3 regions of the Micromonospora lupini genome follow, and region 2 is predicted to be linked to each of the others. Evidence: riboswitches for the same ligand, from Rfam matches in the RefSeq annotation. Region 2 holds a riboswitch; each other region holds the start of a gene.
What was found. Region 2 has a riboswitch for cyclic di-AMP ahead of OOJ91_RS13075 (coiled-coil domain-containing protein). Riboswitches for the same ligand answer to the same signal wherever they lie in the genome.

Region 1 (6,954 bases), 2.5 Mb from region 2:
CATGGCCCGCGAGGTGCAGATAACGTTCGACGCGGCCGACCCGGCCAGTCTGGCGGCGTTCTGGGCCGACGTCCTCGACTACGAGTTGCAGGGCCCACCCGGGGACTTCGACTCGTGGGAGGCCGCGCTGGACGCGATGGGCGTACCGCCGGAGCGACGTAACGACGCGTCGGCGGTGGTCGACCCCAAGGGCGCCGGGCCGCGCCTGTTCTTCCAGCGGGTGCCGGAGGGCAAGCAGGCCAAGAATCGCGTGCACCTCGACGTGCGGGCCGCCCCCGGGCTCACCGGTGACGACCGGATGGCGGCCCTGGAGGCGGAGGCCGAACGGCTCGTCGCCCGCGGCGCCACACGCCTCGCACGGCACGAGCCCGCTCCTCCGCTCGGCGCCGGCCACCTCGTGCTGGCCGACCCCGAGGGCAACGAGTTCTGCCTCGACTGACCGGGTGTTCGCCCAGCTCACTGCCGCGACGGTCGGGCATCGTGCGAACATGTGTTCGTGTCGCCAGACGCCCACATCCTGCACGCCGACCTGGACGCCTTCTACGCGTCGGTCGAGCAACGCGACGATCCGCGCCTGCGGGGGCGCCCGGTGATCGTTGGCGGTGGCGTGGTGCTCGCCGCCAGTTACGAGGCGAAGGCGCGGGGCGTGCGCAGCGCGATGGGCGGCCAGCAGGCGCGCCGGCTGTGCCCGGACGCGATAGTGGTGCCGCCCCGGATGGCGGCGTACACGCAGGCCAGCCGGGCGGTGTTCGAGATCTTCCGGCAGACCACCCCGCTGGTCGAGGGGCTCTCCATCGACGAGGCGTTCCTCGACGTGGGCGGCCTGCGGCGGCTTGTCGGCACGCCGGCCGACATCGCCGAGAGGCTGCGCCGGGAGGTCCGCGACCAGGTCCACCTGCCGATCACCGTGGGCGTGGCTCGGACGAAGTTCCTGGCGAAGGTGGCCAGCGGGGTGGCGAAGCCGGACGGGCTGCTTGTCGTCGCCCCCGATGCCGAGGTGGCGTTCCTGCACCCGCTGCCGGTGGAACGGCTCTGGGGCGTCGGGCCGGTCAACGCCGCCAAGCTGCGGGAACGCCGGATCCGTACGGTCGGGGAGGTGGCGCGGCTCGGCGAGGCCGCGCTGGTGTCCCTGCTCGGGGCGGGCGCCGGCCGGCACCTGCACGCCCTGGCCCACAACAGCGACCCCCGGTCGGTGCAGGTGGGCCGCCGCCGGGGCTCGATGGGCGCGCAGCACGCGTTGAGTCGTACCCCGCACGCGCCTGCGGAGTTGGACGCCATCCTGGCCGGCCTGGTCGACCGGGTCACCCGACGGATGCGCTCGGCCGGACGGTCCGGGCGCACGGTGGTGCTGCGGCTGCGATTCGGCGACTACACCCGGGCCACCCGCTCGCACACCGTCCGCAAGGCGACCGCGGACACCACGCCGCTGCTGGCCGCCGCGCGGGCGCTGCTGCGGGCCGCGCTGCCGGAGATCGACAGGCGGGGCGTCACCCTGATCGGCGTCTCGGTGGGCAACCTCGACGACAACCCGGTGCAGCCGGAACTGCCGTTCGACGCCGACACCGGGGCCGACCTGGACGCCGCGGTCGACGCGGTGCGCGACCGGTTCGGCTCGGCGGCGCTCACCCGGGCGGTGCTCCTCGGCCGGGATCCGGGCGTCGAGATGCCGCTATTGCCGGACTGAGGGGGGTTGTGGGGCCGCTTCGGCTGCGACCGGCGACACATCACAGCAGGTCGGCGGTTTAGCCGGCGGCTGACGGGTGACCCTTGAGGGGAACAGCCTGACGAGGGGGGCCCACCATGTCCGACGACACCAGCAACCGACCGAGCCGGCACGCCGAACGTCCGCACGACGTGACCGACCCCCTGCTCTGGCAGCTGGCGGTCGACGTGCTGAGTGCCCACGAGCCCGACGACGAGGGTCACTGCCGCAACCTGCAGTGCGCCGGCCAGTCCTGGCCGTGCTCGGCCCGGGCGGGTGCCGAGCAGTCGCTGCGGCTGGCCCGCAGGACGCAGGCCTCGGTCGAGACGGCCATCGACGGCGACGGTGCCGGCACGGGCTGGCCCGGCGAGACGGCGGCACCGGCCCCCCGCTGGGACCGTGACGCCACCGCGGTGATGTCGCGCCGAGGGTCGAGGGCGTCCGCCGCGGCGTGACCGCGCCGTCATCCGCGCCCCGACCAGCGCCCTCGAACGACCGAACGCTCGGCCGGTGACCCGGCCGAGCGTTCGAGTGTCGTACGTCAGAGGGCGAGCCGCTGACCGGGGAGGATCAGGCCCGGGTCGGCGCCGATCACCTGCCGGTTGCGCTCGTACAGCGCCTGCCAGCCGCCCGCCTGGCGGTGGCTGTCGGCGATCTCCGACAGGGTGTCCCCCGGCTTGACGACGTACGTGTCGCCGCCGGCCGCGGGCGCGGTGCGCTCGTGGTTGCGGGTCGCCGGCTGGTCGCCGCGCGACGACCGCTCCTTCGGGGCTGTGGACCGGTCCTTCGGGGCTGTGGACGTCGACGACTTCGGGGTCGACTTCGTCGAGGACTTCGTGGCGGAGCCGCCCGACGAGCCGCCCTTGCGGCCGCAGGTCGGCCACGCGCCGATGCCCTGCCGGTCGAGCACCTTCTCGGCGATGGCGATCTGCTCGCCGCGGCTGGCCAGGTCGGCACGGGCGGCGTACTTCTTGCCGCCGTAGCCGGCCCAGGTTCCCTGGGAGAACTGCAGGCCGCCGTAGTAACCGTTACCGGTGTTGATCTTCCAGTTGCCGCCGGACTCGCACTTGGCGACCGCGTCCCAGTTGACACCGGCCTGGGCCGGGGCCGCAGGGCCGAAGAGGGCGACCGCGCCGGTGACCGCGCCGACGGCAAGCGTGCCGACGGCGACGCGGCGGGTGGTGACCCGTCGATGACGGGGCGTGTGGACAGACGTCATGTGTGGTTCCTCCACGCCGGCGAGGTGAGCTGTCGGGTTCGGGCCGAGGAGCCCGGCCGCGCGGTGGCGGCTTCACCCCGAGGTGACATGCACCGAGGAACGTTGGGTCCCCCGCTCCTGCCCGGTTCTGGTATCCGACGACCGGGGGCAGGATTTGGCGTTGCCGGTCGCGGTGTCCACGGTGGCGGACTCGACCGACCGTAGGCACGGTCGGTGACGGTCGCCCAACCCTTGTGAACTTGTTCACCGGCCCACGCGGGGCGTCACCCGCACCGGTTGCGGGCACGTACTCGGTGTGCTGTGACCATCGTGGACCGTTGCCCACCGGAACCACCGGTAGCGGACCGCCGCCGCACGCCACCCACAGCGATGACCAACAGGGCCACAGAGAACAACGGAAACCAATCCCCGGTACGCGAGTAGACCGTGCCCCACCCGGTCGTCGAAGCGACGGTGACCAGCAACTCCGCGTCACCGGCGGTGGCCTCACCCACCACTCTGCCGTTGGGGTCGGTGACCGTCAGCCGGCCGAGCCCGGCGGCGCGGACCACGGTGAGCCCGTTCTCCACGCCACGGACAAGGGTCATCCGAGCGTGCAGCCAGCCGTCCGAGCTGAAGTCCAGGGCGGGGACGAGCAGCACGGTGGCACCCTGCGCCCGATACCGTCGGACCAGGCCCGGAAAGTCAAGGTCCTTGCAGATCGCGACGCCGAACCGCCCGTCCACGAGCGCCTCGTCACCAGGCGTCAGCCAGTCCTCAAGGCCGGGGACCAGGTGCTGTTTGGTGTACGTCGTGACCGTCCCGGACGGGTCCAGCACCAGCGCTACGTTGTACGCCGTGCCGGCCCGTCGGAGCACCGCGCCGACTACCACCCGGGCCTCGGTCTGCCGGAGCGCGTCCACGAGCAGCGGAAGCGTCGAATCCGTCACGGCGAACACCTTCTCCGGCAGCACGACGACGCGCGCCCCGCGGTCAGCCAGGCTCGCGACCCGCGGAGCATAGCGGGTGAGCAGGTCACGGCCGGCCGGTTCGTCGATCGGGAGCCCGTCCTCGGGCTGCCTCAGGGCGACCAGGCCGACGGTCAGCGGCGCGGCCGTCTCCGGGGAACGGTTCAGCGACCAGGCCGACCACGCGCCGGCGCCGACCAGGAGGGCGAGCAGGCAGGCGACGGCGGCTCGCTGGCTGCCGAGCCGACTGACTGGGGTTCGCCGCACGCCGCCGAGCAGGGCGGCGAGGGCGATCGGGACGGCGAGCAGCAGGTAGGTGACGCCCCAGACGCCGGTCAGGGCGGTCACCTGGATGACCGGCCGGACGTCGGCCTGCGAGTAGGCGAGGCTCCACCACGCGCCGTTCGGGAACAGGCGGGACGCGGCGTATTCGCCAAGTACCCACAGGGACGGCACGGCGAGCACGGCGGTCACGGTGCGCCCGCGCAGCAACAGCTCTCGGGCGAGCAGAACCGTGCCGCCCGCCAGGCCGAGGCCGAGCCCGAGCACACCGGCCACCGCGGGGACCGGTAGGCGCAGGGTGTCGAGGTAGTACCCCGCCATGCCGAGCTGACCGATCGACCAGGCGAGGACCGTCGCGCCGAGTGCGGTGCGCGGGCGTATCCGCACCGAGGCGAGGATCAGCGGAACCGGGGCGAGCCAGGTCAGCGCGGCGACGGGATGCAGCCCGGAACCACCGAGCCAGAGCAGGCCGCTGAGGAGCGTGGCGACGATCGTCATCATGCGTCGATCGTGCGGCCGGAGCGGCGGGGGCGGATCGCCCTACGAACCGGGTTCGATCTGGTCCCGTGGCGGGAGGCGCGGGAGCAGCGGGCCGGACGATACTGCCGAGGTGAAGCGGTACGTCAATCTCACCGTCACCGTGGCGGCCGTCGCCGCGACGGTGGTGCCCGCGCTTGTCGGCGGACCACGCTCCTGGTGGGTGCTGCCGCTCGCGGTCCTGTCGTCGGTGCCGGTGCTGTGGCGGGACCGGGCGCTGGTTCCCGTCGCCGTCGTCGTGGGCGTCGCCACGACCGTCTCGGCGACGCTCGGCGCACCCCCGCTGCTGCCGGTCGGCCCGCTCGTCTGCCTCTACACGTTCGCCGCGCGGTCCTGTATGCCCATCCGCCTGCTCGGCATCGTGCTCACCGCGGCCGGCCTGGTGGTGTCGCTGCTCCATCCGCACCCCGACGTGGAGGTGCTGCGTTACCTGTCGGTCGCCTACATCTTCTCGTACGCCCTGGGCACCAGCGCCCGCGCCCGCCGTACCCAGGCCACAGCCCTCGCCGAACGCGACCGCCGCGTCGCCGGTGAGCGGGCGGCGGCCGTGTTACGCGAGCGCACCCGCATCGCCCACGACCTGCACGACATCCTCACCCACGCGGTCGGTGTCATGATCGTTCAAGCGGAGGCGGGGCCGCTCCTGGTCCGCCCCCACCCGGACCGTGCCGACGCGACGTTCGCCACGATCGCCGCCACCGGCCGCGACGCGGTCGTCCAGCTCCGCCGCGCGGTCGGCAGCCTGCACGAGCCCGCCGACCATCCCCTCGACCAGCCGGGCCTGGCTCACCTCACCGCCCTCGTCGAACGCGTCCGCGCCACCGGGCTGGACGCCGTTCTCACAGTCACGCCCGCACCGGCAGGGACCGTCGGCGGAGTCCGGTCCGCGCCGCCGGCCGGGGCGCTTGTCGAACCACCCGCGGACGTCGGGGTCGCCGCCTACCGGATCGTGCAGGAGTCCCTGACCAATGTGGTCCGCCATGCCGGGGCAGGGTCGGTCCGCGTCCTGCTGGCCCACACCGCGGAGGCGCTTACCGTGTCGATCACCGATGACGGCCACGGCGATCGGGCCTCCGGCGCGGGCCGGCCCGGATACGGGATCATCGGCATGCGCGAGCGAGCCCAGGCCTGCGGTGGAACCCTGCGCACCGGTCCCGCCCAGGACGGGCATGGCTTCACCGTCACCGCCACCCTCCCCCTGCGGGCACCGGCGGTGGCCTGATGGTGGGAGTCGCCGTCGTCGCCCTGCGGCCTTCGACGCCTGGGGTGTCGTGCTGATGCTGCGCGTCGTGCTCGCCGATGATCAGGACCTGTTCCGGGCCGGATTCGCGACGATCCTCGGTGCCGAGCCGGACATCGAGGTGGTCGCCGAGGCCGCCGACGGCGCGAACGCCGTGCGTGCCGCCCTCGAACACCGACCCGACGTCGTGCTGATGGACATGCGGATGCCCGTCCTCGACGGCGTCGCCGCCACCCGGCAGGTCTGCGTCCGTACGTCGAGCCGGGTCCTCGCCCTGACCATGTTCGACACCGACGACTACCTGTACGCGGCGTTGCGCGCCGGGGCCAGCGGCTTCCTGCTCAAGGACGCCCCCCGAGCCGACCTGGTGAACGCCGTCCGCGTGGTCGCCGCCGGCGACGCGTTGCTCGCCCCCGGCGTCACCGCACGCGTGATCGGCGAACTGCACAGGCGCGGTCACCCGGATCCGGGCCGGGCCGCCGCGGTGACCGCGCTGACCGCTCGCGAGACGGACGTGCTGCGCCTGATCGCGGCCGGTCTGTCGAACGCCGAGATCGCCGCCCACCACCACCTGAGCGAGCACACGGTGAAGACGCACGTCGGCAACCTGCTCGCCAAACTGAACCTGCGCGACCGCGCCCAGGCGGTGATGGTCGCCTACGAGTCCGGTCTGGTGATTCCGGGCCAGTGACGTGACCGGCCGGCGGGTCCGCTGTGCGGAACCCGCCGGCCGCAGGGGTGGCGCCGGTTACAGGGTGCGCGCCAGCCGGTCGGCGAGCGTACGGGTGAACCGGGCCGGATCGGCCAACTCGCCGCCCTCGGCGAGAACCGCCAGGCCGTACAGCAGCTCGGCGGTCTCGGTCAGGGTTTCGGAGGAGTCGCCCTGCTCGTGTGCCTTGCGCAGCCCGGTGACGAGCGGGTGACCGGGGTTGATCTCCAGGATGCGCTTGGCCGTGGGTACGTCGTGCCCCATCGCCCGGTACATCTTCTCCAACGTCGGCGTGAGGTCGTGCGCGTCGCCCACGAC
Region 2 (6,954 bases):
GTGGCCCGGAGGTCAGTCGGGGGAGCAGGTCCAGGGCGACCCGCGCGGCGGTGTCCCAATGCCGTTCGGCGTCGCGTACCCGGGCGGCGGCATCCACCGCGGCCCCGCCGCTGGCGGCCGTCGCCTCGCCCGCGGAGAGCACGTCGAGCGAGACCGCCATGGCCCGGCACCCGTTCGAGGCGGCGGTGAACGCGGCGCCCACCGTGCCGGAGTGCAGCACGGCGCGGCCGGCGTTGGCACCCCGGTTGATGCCCGACAACACGACCGACGGCGGCGGGCCGAACGCGCCGTGCAGCGCGATGAGCGTGATGAAGCCGGGTGAGCCACCGACGCCGTACGCGGGCACACCCGCCAGTTCGGGCAGCGGATGGTCGTGCACCACCACCCGCCCGTCGCGTTCCACCGCGCTCATCGCGGCGCTGGTGCCGCTGGCCTCCTCAAGCGGCGCCGCGACCACCACGTCCAGGCCCCGCTGGGCGGCGGCCAGGGCCAACGCCTGGATGCCCGGCGCGGCGATCCCGTCGTCGTTTGTCACGAGCACCCGCAGCGTCACCGCTCGACCACCCGGTCGGCCAGCTCGTCGGGGGTCGTCCGCTCCTGTTGCCGGCTGTCCGCCGGGACCAGCCGGACCCGCTCCACCAGCCCCGTGATCGAGTCCAACCGTCCGGTGCCCAGCCCGTGCCGGGTCACGTTCAGCGCGCCGGCGGCGGCGCCGGTGCGGATGGCGGTCCGAATGTCGCCGCCACGGGCGATCACGGCGGCCACCCCGGCGGTCATCGAGTCGCCCGCGCCCCGCGGATCGGCGGCCTCCAGCCGGGGCATCTCCACCTCGAAGAGGTCCCCGTCGATGAGCGCCAGCGCCGGCTGGTCGGCTCGGCTCACCACCACCGTCTCGGCGCCGGCGGCGTGCAGGTCGTACATCGCCCGGGTCAGCTCGGGGCCGTCGCCGCTGCGGGCGCGACCGTCACGGATCAGCTCCTCGTGGCTCACCTTCAGAAAGAACACGCCGCTGGCCAGCACGGCGCCCAGGTGGTCACCGGACAGATCGACGACCACCCGGCTGCCGTTGGCGCCGAGGTCGGCGGCGAAGCGGCGGTACAGGTCGGCCGGGACGAGCCACGGGGCGTTCGGGCCACTGAGGACGCTCACGTCGGCCCGAAGGCCCTCGCCGAGCGCCAGGTTGTACAACTCGTCCAGCTCATGGCGGCTCAGTCGCTCCCCGGGCACGTCCACGACCTCCTGGCGGGACCCGCCCCGCCGGTCGTGCACGTACGCGCCGCTGCCGGAGTCGCGTACCACCACCTTCAGATTCACTCCCTCGCTGACCAGCAGCGGCTCCAGCACCTGACCGATCTCGCCACCGAGCGCGGCGCAGAGCACCACGTCCACTCCGAGCGACAGCACCATGCGGGCCTGCCAGACGCCCTGGCCGCCGGGGTGCAGGTGCAGCTCGGGCTGGTCGTTCGGCTGGTCCACGGTCACCGTGAGCTGTGGAGTGGGCGCGAAGACCATCACGTGCCCGCTCACCGGTCGTCACCGAACATGTGTCCCACCCTTCGTCACCATCGGTGATTTCCCATCAGCCGACCGTAATGGGAACGCTGCGCGAATGCCGGGACAACGGACGGTGTCCGTCCGGGCGTTGCCAGCCTGAGCCTCGTACGGGACGATCGTGCGACCAGCGACGTCGGGAGACGGTGTGCTCAGCAGCGATACCTTCAGCTACACCGTCCAGGCCCGCTGCTCACTCGCCGAGGCGGCGGCGTTGTTGAGCGACCTGACCCGCCAGGCTGAGCTGCACCCATTGATCGTGCGGGTCCGCCGGGTGCCGCCCCGCCCGGGCGCCCGAGCCAGCTACACGATCAACGACAGGCTCGCGGCGGGGCCGTTGCGCTTCCGCACCACCTACCAGGCGGACGTGCTGATCTGCGAGCCTGACGAGATCGTCACGGTGGCCCGCCAGTGGCCGGCCACCACCGTCCGCAACCACACCCGGCTGCGCGCCGAGCCGGACGGCCTGGTCCGGATCGACGTCGACATCACCCTGCGCGCCCCGACGCCCCTGTTCCGGTACGCCTTCCGGCAGGCCCGCGCCGCGCACCTCGCCCTGGCCACCCGTCTCGGCGCGGCCTTGGACACCACCCACGAAAACCAACCGCCGGCCTGACCCACCGCTCGCCCCCGGCCCGGTCGGTCGTGGTCTCCCGGCATGATCGTGCTCGATCCTGGTTGTAGTGGTGCCCCCGCGGCGCGATGGCCACTACTTCCTTGTTGTTGCGCGATCCTGCGCTGCGGCGGGCGCGTTCGTGGGCCCGGCGGGCCGGCCGGGTCGGCGGCCCCAGGGCTTGTACGTGGAGAGCACCGTCGCGATGATCATGAGAGTGGTCGACACCGAGGGTGCGATCACCAGGTCGGCGCGATCCCGTGCGGGCAGGGCGGCGCCCAGCGCGCTGGCGTGCCGCAGATTCGGGGTGAGCAGGAACAGCACCAGCCCGACCATCACCGTGGTGATCACGAGCTTGACCAGCACCCACCGGTAGCGCACCAGGCCCCACGGGGTGAGCAGCGCGCTGGCGACGCCGACGAGCCACACGAGCACGCTCAGCGGCGCGAACAGCACGGTGCCGACGAGCCCGGCGACCGGGTAGACCACGGCCGGGTCGGCGCCGCGCTGTGCCGCGATGCCGAGGGTGAGCAGCACCAGGTCCGCCCCGAGCCAGCCGAGCGAGGTGATCAGGTGCAGGGTGAGCAGCGCCTTGCGCGTGGTGGGCCGGATTCGCGGCATACCGGAAATGCTGCCGGCTCGATCGGCCCGGGTCGTCTGACCGTCGGCGACGTCCAGGCTACGTCCGCTGACGTACCCGGCACCGGCGCCCCGTGTCGACGGTGCGCCGGCCACCGGTGGGGTCAGTACACCGACAGGTGTACGTGGTTGGTGTGGTCGCTGGAGGGGTCGCCGTTGCCTCCGCTGTACGACTTCCAACCGCTGCTGGGCAGCCAGATCTGCCTGTACCAGATCACGTAGAGCACGGCGAGCCGGTCGGAGTTGCGGATGAAGTACGCGGCCAGGTTGTTGCCGTACGTCTTGTCGGCGCCTGTGGCGTCGCCGCCGAAGCCGCCCTTCGCCGCGGCGAAGTCGCAGGCCCGGCCCTTGGGGTGTTCGCCGGAGCCGCCGGAGCGGTGACAGGAGACGTAGTGGGTGAAGCCTGCGGCCTTGGCCTGGTTGAGGGCGTGCAGGGTGCGTGGGGTGATGCAGCCGCTGGCCGGGGTGGGGTCGTTGATGCTGCACGACTCGGACGGCCAGGAGCCGTCGGAGTTGCGTGGCGCGGGCTGGGCGTTGGCGGTGGAGGTGCCCCGGTTGGAGCTGGTGTCGGCGGCGGTGGTGCGCGGCTTGCTGGTGGCGACCGTGAGGGCCCGCTCGGCCTGCTCCTTGCGCTTGGCCATCACCTCGACCTGCTTGCGCTGCTCGCGGATCTCGCCGTCCAGGGCGGTGCGGGTGCGGTTGGCCTCGTCCCGGGTGGCGTGCAGGTCGCGCAGCACCCGGTCCTCGTTGGCGGCCACCACGTCCAGCGCTGCCGCCCGGTCCATGAAGCCCTCGGGCGTGTTGGTGTTGAGCAATGCCGAGACGGTGCTGAGCCGGCCGGTGCGGTACGCGACGCCGGCGATCTCGCCGACCTTGCCGTTGCGCACGGTCATCTCAGCCTCGGTGGCCTTGAGCTTTGTCGCGAGTTGCTGCTGTCGCTGGACGGAGGTGTCCAGGGCGCGCTTCGCGTCCAGGTAGCCCTTGCTTGCCGCTTCGAGCTGGGCCCGCAGCGCGGGGGTGCCGCCCTCCTCGTCGCCGTCGGGCGCCGCGGCGGCCCGCAGACCGCCGGGGGGAGCGGCGGTGGCGGCGCCGACCGGTACCGCGACGCCGAGGGTGACCATCATGACGATGAGTGCCGCGAGTCGGGCGGCGGGTGGTCGTGCTGGTGCCACTGAGCATGTCCTTCCGTTAGCCGCCGACCGGGTTAGCTGACGGGTTCGGGACGGAAGATCCCTACCGCTGACGCGGATGCACCCCAGGAACGTGGTTCCCCGGTTCGCCCTCTCGAGTGATTAGGCGGCGGCCGCCACCGGCGCCGGGAGGGCGCCACCGGGTGGTGGCCGGGACCGAGCCTACCGGGGCAGGTGGGGCGGATGCAGCAGTTGTGACAGACGGTGCCTGCCCCGCCACGGCAAATTGCGGCGAATGCGAGGGAAGCTCTGCAAATACCGCTACCACTCGATCGAGCCGCAGGCTCCGGGGGCGGTGCCGGGCTCGATCTGCAGCGTGGCGTGCTCGATGCGGAAGTCCTCCCGCAGGGCGGCGCGCGCCGCGTCCAGCACCGCGCCGACCTCCGCGCCGGGCGCCATGATCAGGTGTGCGGAGGCCACGTCCATGCCCGAGGTGAGTGTCCAGACGTGCAGGTCGTGCACCTCGACCACGCCGGGCACCGCGGCCAGCCGGTCATGCACGGCGGTGACCTGGAGGTGTTCCGGGGCGGCCTGCACCAGGATGCGGACGGCGGCGCGTCCCAGCCGCCAGGTGCGCGGCAGGATGAACACGCCGATGGCGACCGCGACCAGCGGGTCGGCCCACCACCAGTCGGTGACCGTGATGAGCAGCGCCGCTCCGATCACGCCGAGCGAGCCGAGCAGGTCGCCGAGCACCTCCAGGTAGGCGCCCTGGAGGTTGATGCTCTCCCGGGCGCCGGCGCGCAGCAGCGCGAACGCGATCAGGTTGGCGAGCAGGCCGAGGACGGCCACCACGAGCATCGGTCCGGTCAGCACCTCGTGGGGGTCGCCGAACCGGCCGATCGCCTCGATCACCACGTAGACCGCCACGCCGGAGAGCAGGACGGCATTGGCCAGGGCGGCCAGCACCTCGAGGCGGTAGAGCCCGAAGGTGCGCTGCGGGTCGCCGGTGGCCCGCCGGGTGGCGGTGATCGCGGCGAGCGCCATCCCGATGCCGAGCACGTCGGTGAACATGTGCCCGGCGTCGGAGAGCAGCGCCAGTGAGCCGGTGTGGAAGGCGGCCACACCCTCGACCACCATCAGGGTGGCGAGCAGCCCGAACGCGGCCCAGAGTCGGCCCCGGTGCTGGTGGGCGGCGTTGGCGACCGACCCGTGGTGGTGGTCATGACCTGCTCCCACGAGATCCACCCTCCGTCGCCGCCCGGGACCCGGTCAAATGTATGCTCACATCGCTATGTATGCAACTGTACGGGCGGGCCCGACCGCCGACACCGCCAACGGGCAGGTCAGCCGGTCGGGTCGATGGTGGTGAGCCGCTGCGTGGCCCGGGAGAGCGCCACGTAGAGCGTGCGTACACCGGAGCCCGGATCGGCCCGGATCTCGCTCGGCGCGACAAGCACCACCCCGTCGTACTCCATGCCCTTGGCCTCCAGGCTGGTCACCACCTGCAAGCGCGCCGCGCCGAGCGCGCCGAGCCAGCCGGCGACCTCGTCGCGGCGGGTGACCGGCGTGATCACCCCGACTGTGCCGTCCACCTCTGCCAGCAGGCCGGTCGCCGCCTCCACGACCGCGGTCTCCAGCCCGATGGGCGGCACCACCAGCTCGACCGGATCGATCCCGGTGGAGCGGACGGCGGTCGGCAGCGACAGGTCCGGGTAGAGCCGGCGAATCTCCGCCGCCGCCACCGCGAAGATCTCCGCCGAGTTGCGGTAGTTGGTGGTGAGCGTGAAATCGTGCCGCTTGCGCCGGCCCAGCGCCTGGTCCCGGGCGCGGGCCAGCTCCTCCGGATCACCGGTCCACGCGGTCTGCGCCGGGTCACCCACAACGGTCCACGAGGCCAGGCGGCCACGCCGTCCCACCATCCGCCACTGCATCGGCGAGACGTCCTGCGCCTCGTCCACCACCACGTGCGCGTACTCCCGGTAGTCCTCCGGACGCTCGCGGGCCGCCGCGCGGGCGGCCCGCTGCCTGTCGCTCGCGGTGCTCAGCTCGCGCACGCCGCCGGCGAGCTGGAACGGGTCGCGGCGGGCGCGCGCCGGCTGCAACGGCCTGCCGAGCAGCGCGTCCAACTCGTCCAACAGCGCCACGTCCGCGATGGTCAGACCCGCGCTGTCCAGGCTCTGGTACGCGGCGGTGAGCAGCCGGATCTCCGCGCCGGACAGGATCCCGCCGGCGTAGCGGCGCAGCCGATCCGGCCGAGCCAGCCAGCCGAGCACGTGTCGGGGGTGCAGGCGCGGCCACCACGCCTTGAGGAACTCCCGGAACTCCTGCCGCTCGGCGATCTCACCCTCGAAGGCCCGCTGCTCCGGCAGCCGGGTGATGCCCACCGCGCGGGCCTGCGCCCACAGCGCGGCGAACACCCCGTCGAAGCCGGCCCGGCGTGCCTCGTTGCGCCGGGCGCCGCGGTGCAGCGCGCGGTCCCGGATCCGGTCCAGCTCGGCCCGGTCCAGCCGTAGCAGCGTGCCCCGGTAGAGCAGCCGCAGCTCACCCGGGCCGCCGGGCACCGCGTCGCGGGCCGCGCGCTCCAACACCCGACGCATCCGCAGCGAGCCCTTCACCGCCGCCACCTCGGGCGGGTCGGTGCGGGTGGCTGTCATTCCCGGAAAGAGAGTGCCCAGCGAGTGCAGGGTCGCCGTGTCCTCACCGAGCGAGGGCAGCACCGAGGCGATGTACTCGACGAAGACTGTGGAAGGCCCGACCACAAGGATGCCGCCGCCCGCGTACCGGCTGCGGTCGGAGTAGAGCAGGAAGGCAGCCCGGTGCAGGGCGACAGCAGTCTTGCCGGTGCCCGGGCCGCCCGCGACGATCGTCACCCCGGAGCCGGGCGACCGGATCGCGTCGTCCTGCTCCCGCTGGATCGTCGCCACGATGTCGCGCATGCCCCGACCGGTGGCCCGCGACAGGGTGGCCAGCAACGCGCCGTCCCCGACCACAGTCATCCCCTCCGGGGCGGCGTCCGGG
Region 3 (6,954 bases), on a different contig from region 2:
GCTTGAGCCCGGTCACGCCCGCGGGCATCGGATAGCCGTCGGCGGGCAGGTAACGGCGGTAGTGCTCGGCGACCCGGTGGAAGAAGGCCCGCCGCAGGTGCGGGTGCAGCCGGTCGTCGTTGCCGACCACCACCAGGTAGTGGCTGATCATCAACTGGAACAGCTCGGCGTGCAGGCCCCCGTCGTCCGGGTGCCGGCGGCGGACCCAGTCCATCAACCGTTCGTACTGGCTGAACGCGTCGAAGTGCCGGCCGCTGCGGGTGGAGGTGATCGCGCCCTGGCGGCCCTGCCGGTAGAGGTAGCAGACCCGGTCCAGCACGGAGATCTTCTCCGCGCCGATCAGCAGGGGATGGCTGAACGGGATGTCCTCGTACCAGCCGGGGTGGAAGCGCAGCTCCAACTCGTCGAGGAAGGCCCGGCGGACGACCTTGTTCCACGCGGTGTGCTGCACCCGCAGCAACTGCGGCTGGTCGGCCATCCGGACCACGCCCGGCACCCCACGCAGCAGGTGGCTGCTCGCGTCGACCTCGCGCCGCCCGTCCTCGTGCACCCGCAGGTGGTCCAGCATCAGCACGTCGGGTTGGTGCTCGCGCAGCCGGTCCAGCACCGCCGCGATGGTGCCCGGCGGCAACCAGTCGTCGCTGTCGACGAACCAGACGTACCGGCCGGTGGCCACGTCGAGGCCCGCGTTGCGGGCCAGGCCCAGACCCACGTTGCTGCTCAGGTGTACGACGCGGACGCCGTCGCGGCCGGCGGCGTACGAGCGCAGCATCGTTGCGCAGCCGTCGGGCGAGGCGTCGTCGACGGCGATCAGCTCGACCGCGTCCGACTCGCCCGCTGGGATGTCCGCCCGGATCGACTCGAGGCACTGGTACAGGTACGCCTCGACGCCGTAGACGGGCACGACGATGCTCAGCAGCGGCGCGTTCGTCGGCTCATTGACCACGTCGCCACCTTCGACGACGCGAATGGCCAGCCCCGGAACCACACGTGGCCGAGGACTGTGAAATCACTGAACTCCCGCGAAGCGGAAGGTTAACAACGGCCGCCCGGTTCACCCGGGAGTGACCCGGTAGGGTGCCTCGGTGCGGTCCTGCCGGGCCGTCGCGGGCGTCGTCGTCGCGCCGTCCGACGCCGCGCGCCGAGGAGGAGACGTACGTGCTGGTGACCCTGCGAAGCGTCGGGACCCCGGCATGACGAGCACCGCCGACGCGCCGGCCGCGCCGCCCGCCCCCGCCCGGCTGCCCTCACTGACCGGGCTGCGGTGGATCGCCGCGCTGCTGGTCTTCGGATTCCACGCCGGGACGATGCGGATCATCGCCGAACCGGACTACAAGGCGGTGATCGACGCGCTGTTCACCCTCGGCCTGTCCGGGGTGCAGTTCTTCTTCATCCTCAGCGGCTTCGTGCTTGTCTGGTCGGCCCGCCCGGGCGACTCGCGGCTGACCTTCTGGCGGCGGCGGGTCGCGAAGATCTACCCGAACCATCTGGTGCTGTGGGCCGCCGCGCTGCTGGCCGCCTGGTGGTTCGCCGACCCCGTCCTGCCGGCCGTCGCCGTGGAGAACCTGCTGCTGCTGCAGGCCTGGGACCCTCGGCTGGGCTGGTTCTACAGCGTCAACACGGTGAGCTGGTCGCTGTCCTGCGAGTTCTTCTTCTACCTGTGCCTGCCGCTGGCGCTTCCCCTGCTGCGCCGTGCCCGGCCGTCGGTGCTCTGGACGCTGATCATCGCGCTGCCGCTGCTGATCCTCGCGCTCTGGCCGGCGCAGCACCTGGTGCCCGAGGTCAGCCGCTGGTGGTTCACCCAGATCTTCCCGCCGGTGCGGTCGCTGGAGTTCTGGCTGGGCGCGGTGGCTGCGGAACTGATGCTGCGCGGCCTCTGGCGCGGGCCACGGCTCACGGCGGCCACCGCGATCTTCGTGGTCACCTGGGTGGTCGCCGCGCAGTGGGTCCCCGCCCAGTGGTGGACCACACTGCTCGCCGCCGCGTACCTGCTGGTGATCACCGCTGCCGCCGACGCGGACGTGCGCGGCCGGCGCTCGCCGTGGCGCTCCCGCCCGCTGGTCTGGCTCGGCGAGGTCTCCTTCGCCTTCTACCTGGTGCACGTGCTGGTCATGACGAGCGTGCTGCGACTCACCGGTGACTGGGGGACCGGCTTCCGGGGCTGGCGCGGCCCGGCGGTGGTGCTCGGGTTCCTGCTGGTGAACCTGGTCCTCGCCGGGTTGCTGCACCGCTTCGTCGAGACCCCGATGATGCGCCGGCTCGCGCCGCGCCGCCCGAGGCGACCACCTGTCGTCCCCCAGCAGCGAGCCGGCGACACCGACACCACCGACGCCGTGGCCGGCGGCGCTGCTGCCCCCGGCGCCGCTGCCCCCGGCGCCGCTGCCCAGGGCGCCGCTGCCCACGGCGCCGAAGCTGGCAGGGCCCCGGCCGACACCGCAGGCGGCGGCACCGGCCAGACCGACGAGCGATCGTCGTACGTCGACCTGCGCTGACAGGTCCACCCTGGTCAGAAGCGGTCGGCGCGGCGCGGGCCGACACGCCCGGCGTCGATGCGCGGGGTCGCGGTCGGCGGTAGCGTGGGAACGTGCTTCCGGTCGCGCTCACCTGTCCCCTGTGGTGGGTGGCGCGCTGGGCGACACGGGTGCTGACCAGCTTCGCTGTCATCGCCGCCCTGGCCATCGGCGCCGCCACGTCCCCTCCCGGGTCGCCCGCGCCGGCCGCCGCGGCGTCGACGCTCACAGTCGAGCCGCCCGTCGCGTCCGACCAGCCCGCCGTGACCGACACCCGGCCGGCGAGGCCCACCATCGACGGCACGGCCACCCGTGACAGCGCCACCCGCGCCGCCTGCGACAGCGCCACGGTCGACAGCCTGGCCGTCCGCGACAGCGCCACCGTGCGCGAAGCAGGCTCGGCGTGGTCGGCCGACCTGCCGCCTGCGCTGCACGGACGTCCGGGCGACCTGCCCTCCGCGCCAACAGGCGTGGCGTCCGTGCGTGCCACATCCGACTGGTCACCCCGCGTCGACACCTCGGCCAGCCGAGCGCCCCGGGCCCCACCGGAGCAGCGCAGCACACCGGGCGGCTGAGCCACCCGGGCCGCTGACCCCACCCGGGCCGCTGACCCACGCCGGCCACTGACGCCTCCGGGTCAATGCTCGACACGGAAGCGCCGAGCTGTCAGACCGGGGCACCGAGACGCCGGGCTGAGCGTCCCGCTACCGCACCTGTCGACACACCAACTCCGCACCAGCCGATCCGTGGGCCACGACCCTCGTTCGGCTTCCCCATCGCAACGTGCCTCCGAGGTGCCGACCATGAAAACCGTCGTGTTCTATCAGTTCCTGACCGAGGTGCCCCAGGCTGCCGCCATCTGGTCGGCCCTGTTCCTGCTGGCGCTTACCGTCCTCGCCGTGCTGGTGGCCCGTCCCGAGCGGGACTCGCCGGCAGCCGAGCCGCCGCCGCCGGCGCCCACCGCCCGCGAGGTGGCCGCCGCCGAGGTCGCCGACCTGCGCCGGTACGCCGAGGAGGTGGCCGTGGCCGCGTCCCGCGCCGCGCAGACCGCCCGACGACGACGCGCTGACTGGCTGATCACTCAGGAAGAGGCGCAGCGGGCCTGGTCCCGGTACGACGACGCGGACACCACCGCCCGCCGCCTCGCCACCGCCGGTGCGCTGCCGCCCCCGCGTACCCCGCACACCCCCGCCGAGTACGCCGCCCGGGAGCGCTACCTGCACCGTGCCGCGATGGCCGCGCACTGGCGTGGAGAGTTGACCATGGCTCAGCTCGCGGACGTGTTCGGGCACCGGCGCGGCTGGGATCCCCGCCGGCACCCGGTCGAGCAGGAGGTGCTTCTCACCCGGGTGATCCGTGACGCGCGGCTGGCCGACCACCGGGCAGCAGCCGAGCGGGAGCGGTCCGCCTGGCGGGACGCGGAGCTGGCCGCCGAGTCGGCGCGCACCCTCGCCGAGGAGGCGTACGCGGCGACGGCCCGGCTGTTGCCGACCCCGGTGCCGTCCCGTCGCGCGACGACCGGGGCGTCGCGTCCGGCCGTTGTGGCGCGCTGGCGTCCCGTCCGGGCGGGTTGAGCCCGATCTGTTATGTGAGGCCGGTCACCGCCAGCGAAAATCGGGCGACCGGCCCGATCGGTGGCCATTGTTCCCGCAATTGTCGAGGCGTTTCCGGCGACCTGTCCGGTTGTCACCCACGGACGCCTCGGTAACCGGTTGTCCCATCGAGTCACGTCAGCGGCAATACGCGCAGAAATTGTCGCACCAGACGATGTTTACGCAGGTGGGCACCGCTTGGCAGGGTGAGCGTCGGCCAGTACTGTCGTCCCGTCCGGTGCGGTAACCGATCGCAGGATGCGACGCCGCGCCGACCCGCTCAATCGTGATCAACGAACCGGGGACCCACAGTAAGTCCGGGGTGAATCCGCGAGCCACGGCCCGCGGTAGGGCGATCTTCCCGCCCGAATCCGTCAGCTAACCCGGTAGGCGGTGACGGAAGGAGTTCCATCCTCGTGCAGCACCTCTCCACCCCTCGGTTGGTCCCACGCCTCCACGGCGTCGCGGCACCCCCGCTCATCCGCCTCGTGACGGTGAGCTGACCCCCCGGGTCGCCGCCTCTCCCGCCCGGCCGCGCCGGGCGATCCCCTGAGCGGTTCACCACCCGCGGACCACGGTCCGCGCGCTGGCGCCTGCCCGGACACCGACCGCGCCCGGTGTGCCGCTCTCCCCCCGAACCGTGGAGGACCCCGTGAAGCACACCCTGCAGCGTCAGCTTCGTCGCCTCGCGACCGAGCGCCCGTACCAGATCGTCGCCGCCTCCGCCGCGGCCCTCGCGATCGCCACCACCACCGGCGTCCTGCTCGCCGGCACCGATGGGGCCCCGGCCAGCGGGCACACCTCGACCACAGTCGCCGAGATGCGCAGCGACACCATCGCGTCCCGCGGCCAGGCACGCGTCGCGCCCCCCTCGGCCGCGCCGAGCACCGCCGCCCCGGCCACGAGCGCCGCCTCTCCCGCTGCGAAGGCCACGAGCAACCCCGACCTCACCCGTAAGCCGACGCCGCCGAAGCCGCCCGCGACCAAGGTGCTCGACTACGACTACGAGGCGCAGAACACGTACTACAACTGCGGCCCGGCGGCGACCCGCAACGCCCTCAGCGCCAGCGGCATCGACCGCACGCAGGAGGAGCTCGGCGCCGAGCTGGGCACCACCGAGATGGGCACCAACTCGGCCGAGGACACCACCCGGGTGCTCAACGCCGAGGTGAAGGGCTCCCCGTACCGGACCCGGATGTTCGAGGGCGCGCCAAGCCGCGCGCAGATGGACCGCCTCCAGGCCGACGTCGTCAAGGCCATCACCGACGGCCGAGGCGTGGTCGCCAACGTCGTCGGCGACGCCACCGACACCGACGGCGGCTGGCACTCCTACGGCGGCGGGCACTACATCGCCGTCGTGGGCTACAAGGACAACGGCCGCACCGTGCGGATCGCCGACTCGGCGAACCCGGCCGACCCGTCCTACTGGATCACCACGATCGACCTGGCCAACTGGATCGCCAGCCGGGGCTACTCCGCCTGACCCAGGCGCTGACGCCGCGGGCGCCGTCCCCCACGAGGGGCCGGCGCCCGCGGCGTTGTCGCGTCGCTGCCGATCACGGCTCTCGTACCGGGCCGCCAACCGTGGGAGACTGCGGCCGTGGTGGACGATTCGGGTGGTCACGCCGGCCGTGGGCCGGTCCTGCTGCTGCTGCACGGCATGGGAGCGACGGGCGACGTGTGGCTGCCCTGGGCGTCACTGCTTGAGCAGCACTGGCCAGGGCGGTGGTTGGCGCCGGACCTCGCCGGCCACGGCTGGTCGGCCCCGCTGTCGTCGTACTCCTTCGAGGCTTTCGCGCAGCGGGTCGGGCAGGGCCTGGCCAGTGACGACCGCGTCGTCGTGCTCGGCCACTCGCTGGGTGGGGTGGTCGGCCTGACGCTGGCGGCCCGCGACGCCGGGCTGCCGGTGGACGCGGTGGTCGGGTTGGGCATCAAGGCGGTCTGGTCACCCGCCGAGCTGACCCGCGCCGCGGAACTCGCTGCCCGTCCGGTCGGCTGGTACGCCAGCCGCACCGAGGCCGCCCGCCGCTACCTGCGGGTCGCCGGCCTCACCGGCCTGGTCTCCCCGGACGCCCCGATGGTGGACGCCGGTCTGCGCCAGGTCGACGGCCGGTGGCGGCTCGCGATGGACACGACCGCGTTCGCCGTCGGCGAGCCCGATCTGGCCGCGTTGCTGGCGGCGACCGACGTGCCTGTGGTGCTGGCGCGCGGCGAGCACGACCCGATGGTCACCGACGCGCAGCTCAAGGAGTACGGCGTGCCTGTCGCCACGCTGCCGGGCCTCGGCCACAACGCGCACCTGGAGGACCCGGCCGCCGTGCTGGCGTTGCTGGACGCCTACCGCTGAGCCGCCGCGAGCGCCCACGGGGGCCGGAAATGTCGTCGTGCGACCGCGCTGCGCCACGTACGCTCCCGCATCGATGATTGATCGCGATTCGACACTGCTCGTCTGCGTGAGCCTGAACGTCGTCGACACCCGACTCGACGACGCGGTGCGTCGCTGCCAACCACTCGTGGCCGCGCTCGGCGCGGTGGGCCTGACGGCGGCCCGCGCCGATCCCGATGGCGGCCGCCGCGGGGTGAACGTCGACCTGACGCTCCAACCGCCCCCGCTGTCCGCCGCCGGGGAGAAGGCGGTGCGCCAACTGGCCGCGCCCCTGCTGAGCCGCTTCGGGTGGGGGCACGGCGATGTGGAGGTGGACGAGTCGGCGCGTGGCCACCCGACGCTCTTCGCGGCCGGCCGGGAGCGGACCAGGGACGGCATGACTCCGTTGTGCGTGTCCGTACTCACGGTGGCCGACAGCGCCGACGACGCTCTGGACCTGCGCGGAGGAGACCTCGCCGGGACCGCC

Region 1: it holds a riboswitch for cyclic di-AMP, as region 2 does, so the genes downstream of both, OOJ91_RS01575 (transglycosylase family protein) here and OOJ91_RS13075 (coiled-coil domain-containing protein) in region 2, are expected to answer to the same signal.
Region 3: it holds a riboswitch for cyclic di-AMP, as region 2 does, so the genes downstream of both, OOJ91_RS29920 (C39 family peptidase) here and OOJ91_RS13075 (coiled-coil domain-containing protein) in region 2, are expected to answer to the same signal.

What each region holds. Positions count from the first base shown of each region.
Region 1 covers NZ_JAPENL010000001.1:356,426-363,379, reverse strand. The annotation lists gene OOJ91_RS01590 (VOC family protein) at 2-439, shown strand; gene dinB (DNA polymerase IV) at 497-1,684, shown strand; gene OOJ91_RS01580 (hypothetical protein) at 1,801-2,157, shown strand; gene OOJ91_RS01575 (transglycosylase family protein) at 2,244-2,921, opposite strand; cyclic di-AMP (ydaO/yuaA leader) riboswitch at 2,921-3,091, opposite strand; gene OOJ91_RS01570 (nitrilase-related carbon-nitrogen hydrolase) at 3,185-4,651, opposite strand; gene OOJ91_RS01565 (sensor histidine kinase) at 4,761-5,909, shown strand; gene OOJ91_RS01560 (response regulator) at 5,965-6,618, shown strand; gene htpG (molecular chaperone HtpG) at 6,676-6,954, opposite strand, start outside.
Region 2 covers NZ_JAPENL010000001.1:2,862,921-2,869,874, reverse strand. The annotation lists gene surE (5'/3'-nucleotidase SurE) at 1-553, opposite strand, end outside; gene OOJ91_RS13090 (1-phosphofructokinase family hexose kinase) at 550-1,527, opposite strand; gene OOJ91_RS13085 (SRPBCC family protein) at 1,700-2,167, shown strand; gene OOJ91_RS13080 (hypothetical protein) at 2,261-2,785, opposite strand; gene OOJ91_RS13075 (coiled-coil domain-containing protein) at 2,908-3,975, opposite strand; cyclic di-AMP (ydaO/yuaA leader) riboswitch at 3,981-4,112, opposite strand; gene OOJ91_RS13070 (cation diffusion facilitator family transporter) at 4,255-5,172, opposite strand; gene OOJ91_RS13065 (HelD family protein) at 5,280-6,954, opposite strand, start outside.
Region 3 covers NZ_JAPENL010000003.1:400,229-407,182, reverse strand. The annotation lists gene OOJ91_RS29940 (glycosyltransferase family 2 protein) at 1-946, opposite strand, end outside; gene OOJ91_RS29935 (acyltransferase family protein) at 1,194-2,492, shown strand; gene OOJ91_RS29930 (hypothetical protein) at 2,585-3,085, shown strand; gene OOJ91_RS29925 (hypothetical protein) at 3,314-4,084, shown strand; cyclic di-AMP (ydaO/yuaA leader) riboswitch at 4,370-4,510, shown strand; gene OOJ91_RS29920 (C39 family peptidase) at 4,743-5,585, shown strand; gene OOJ91_RS29915 (alpha/beta fold hydrolase) at 5,703-6,449, shown strand; gene OOJ91_RS29910 (hypothetical protein) at 6,523-6,954, shown strand, end outside.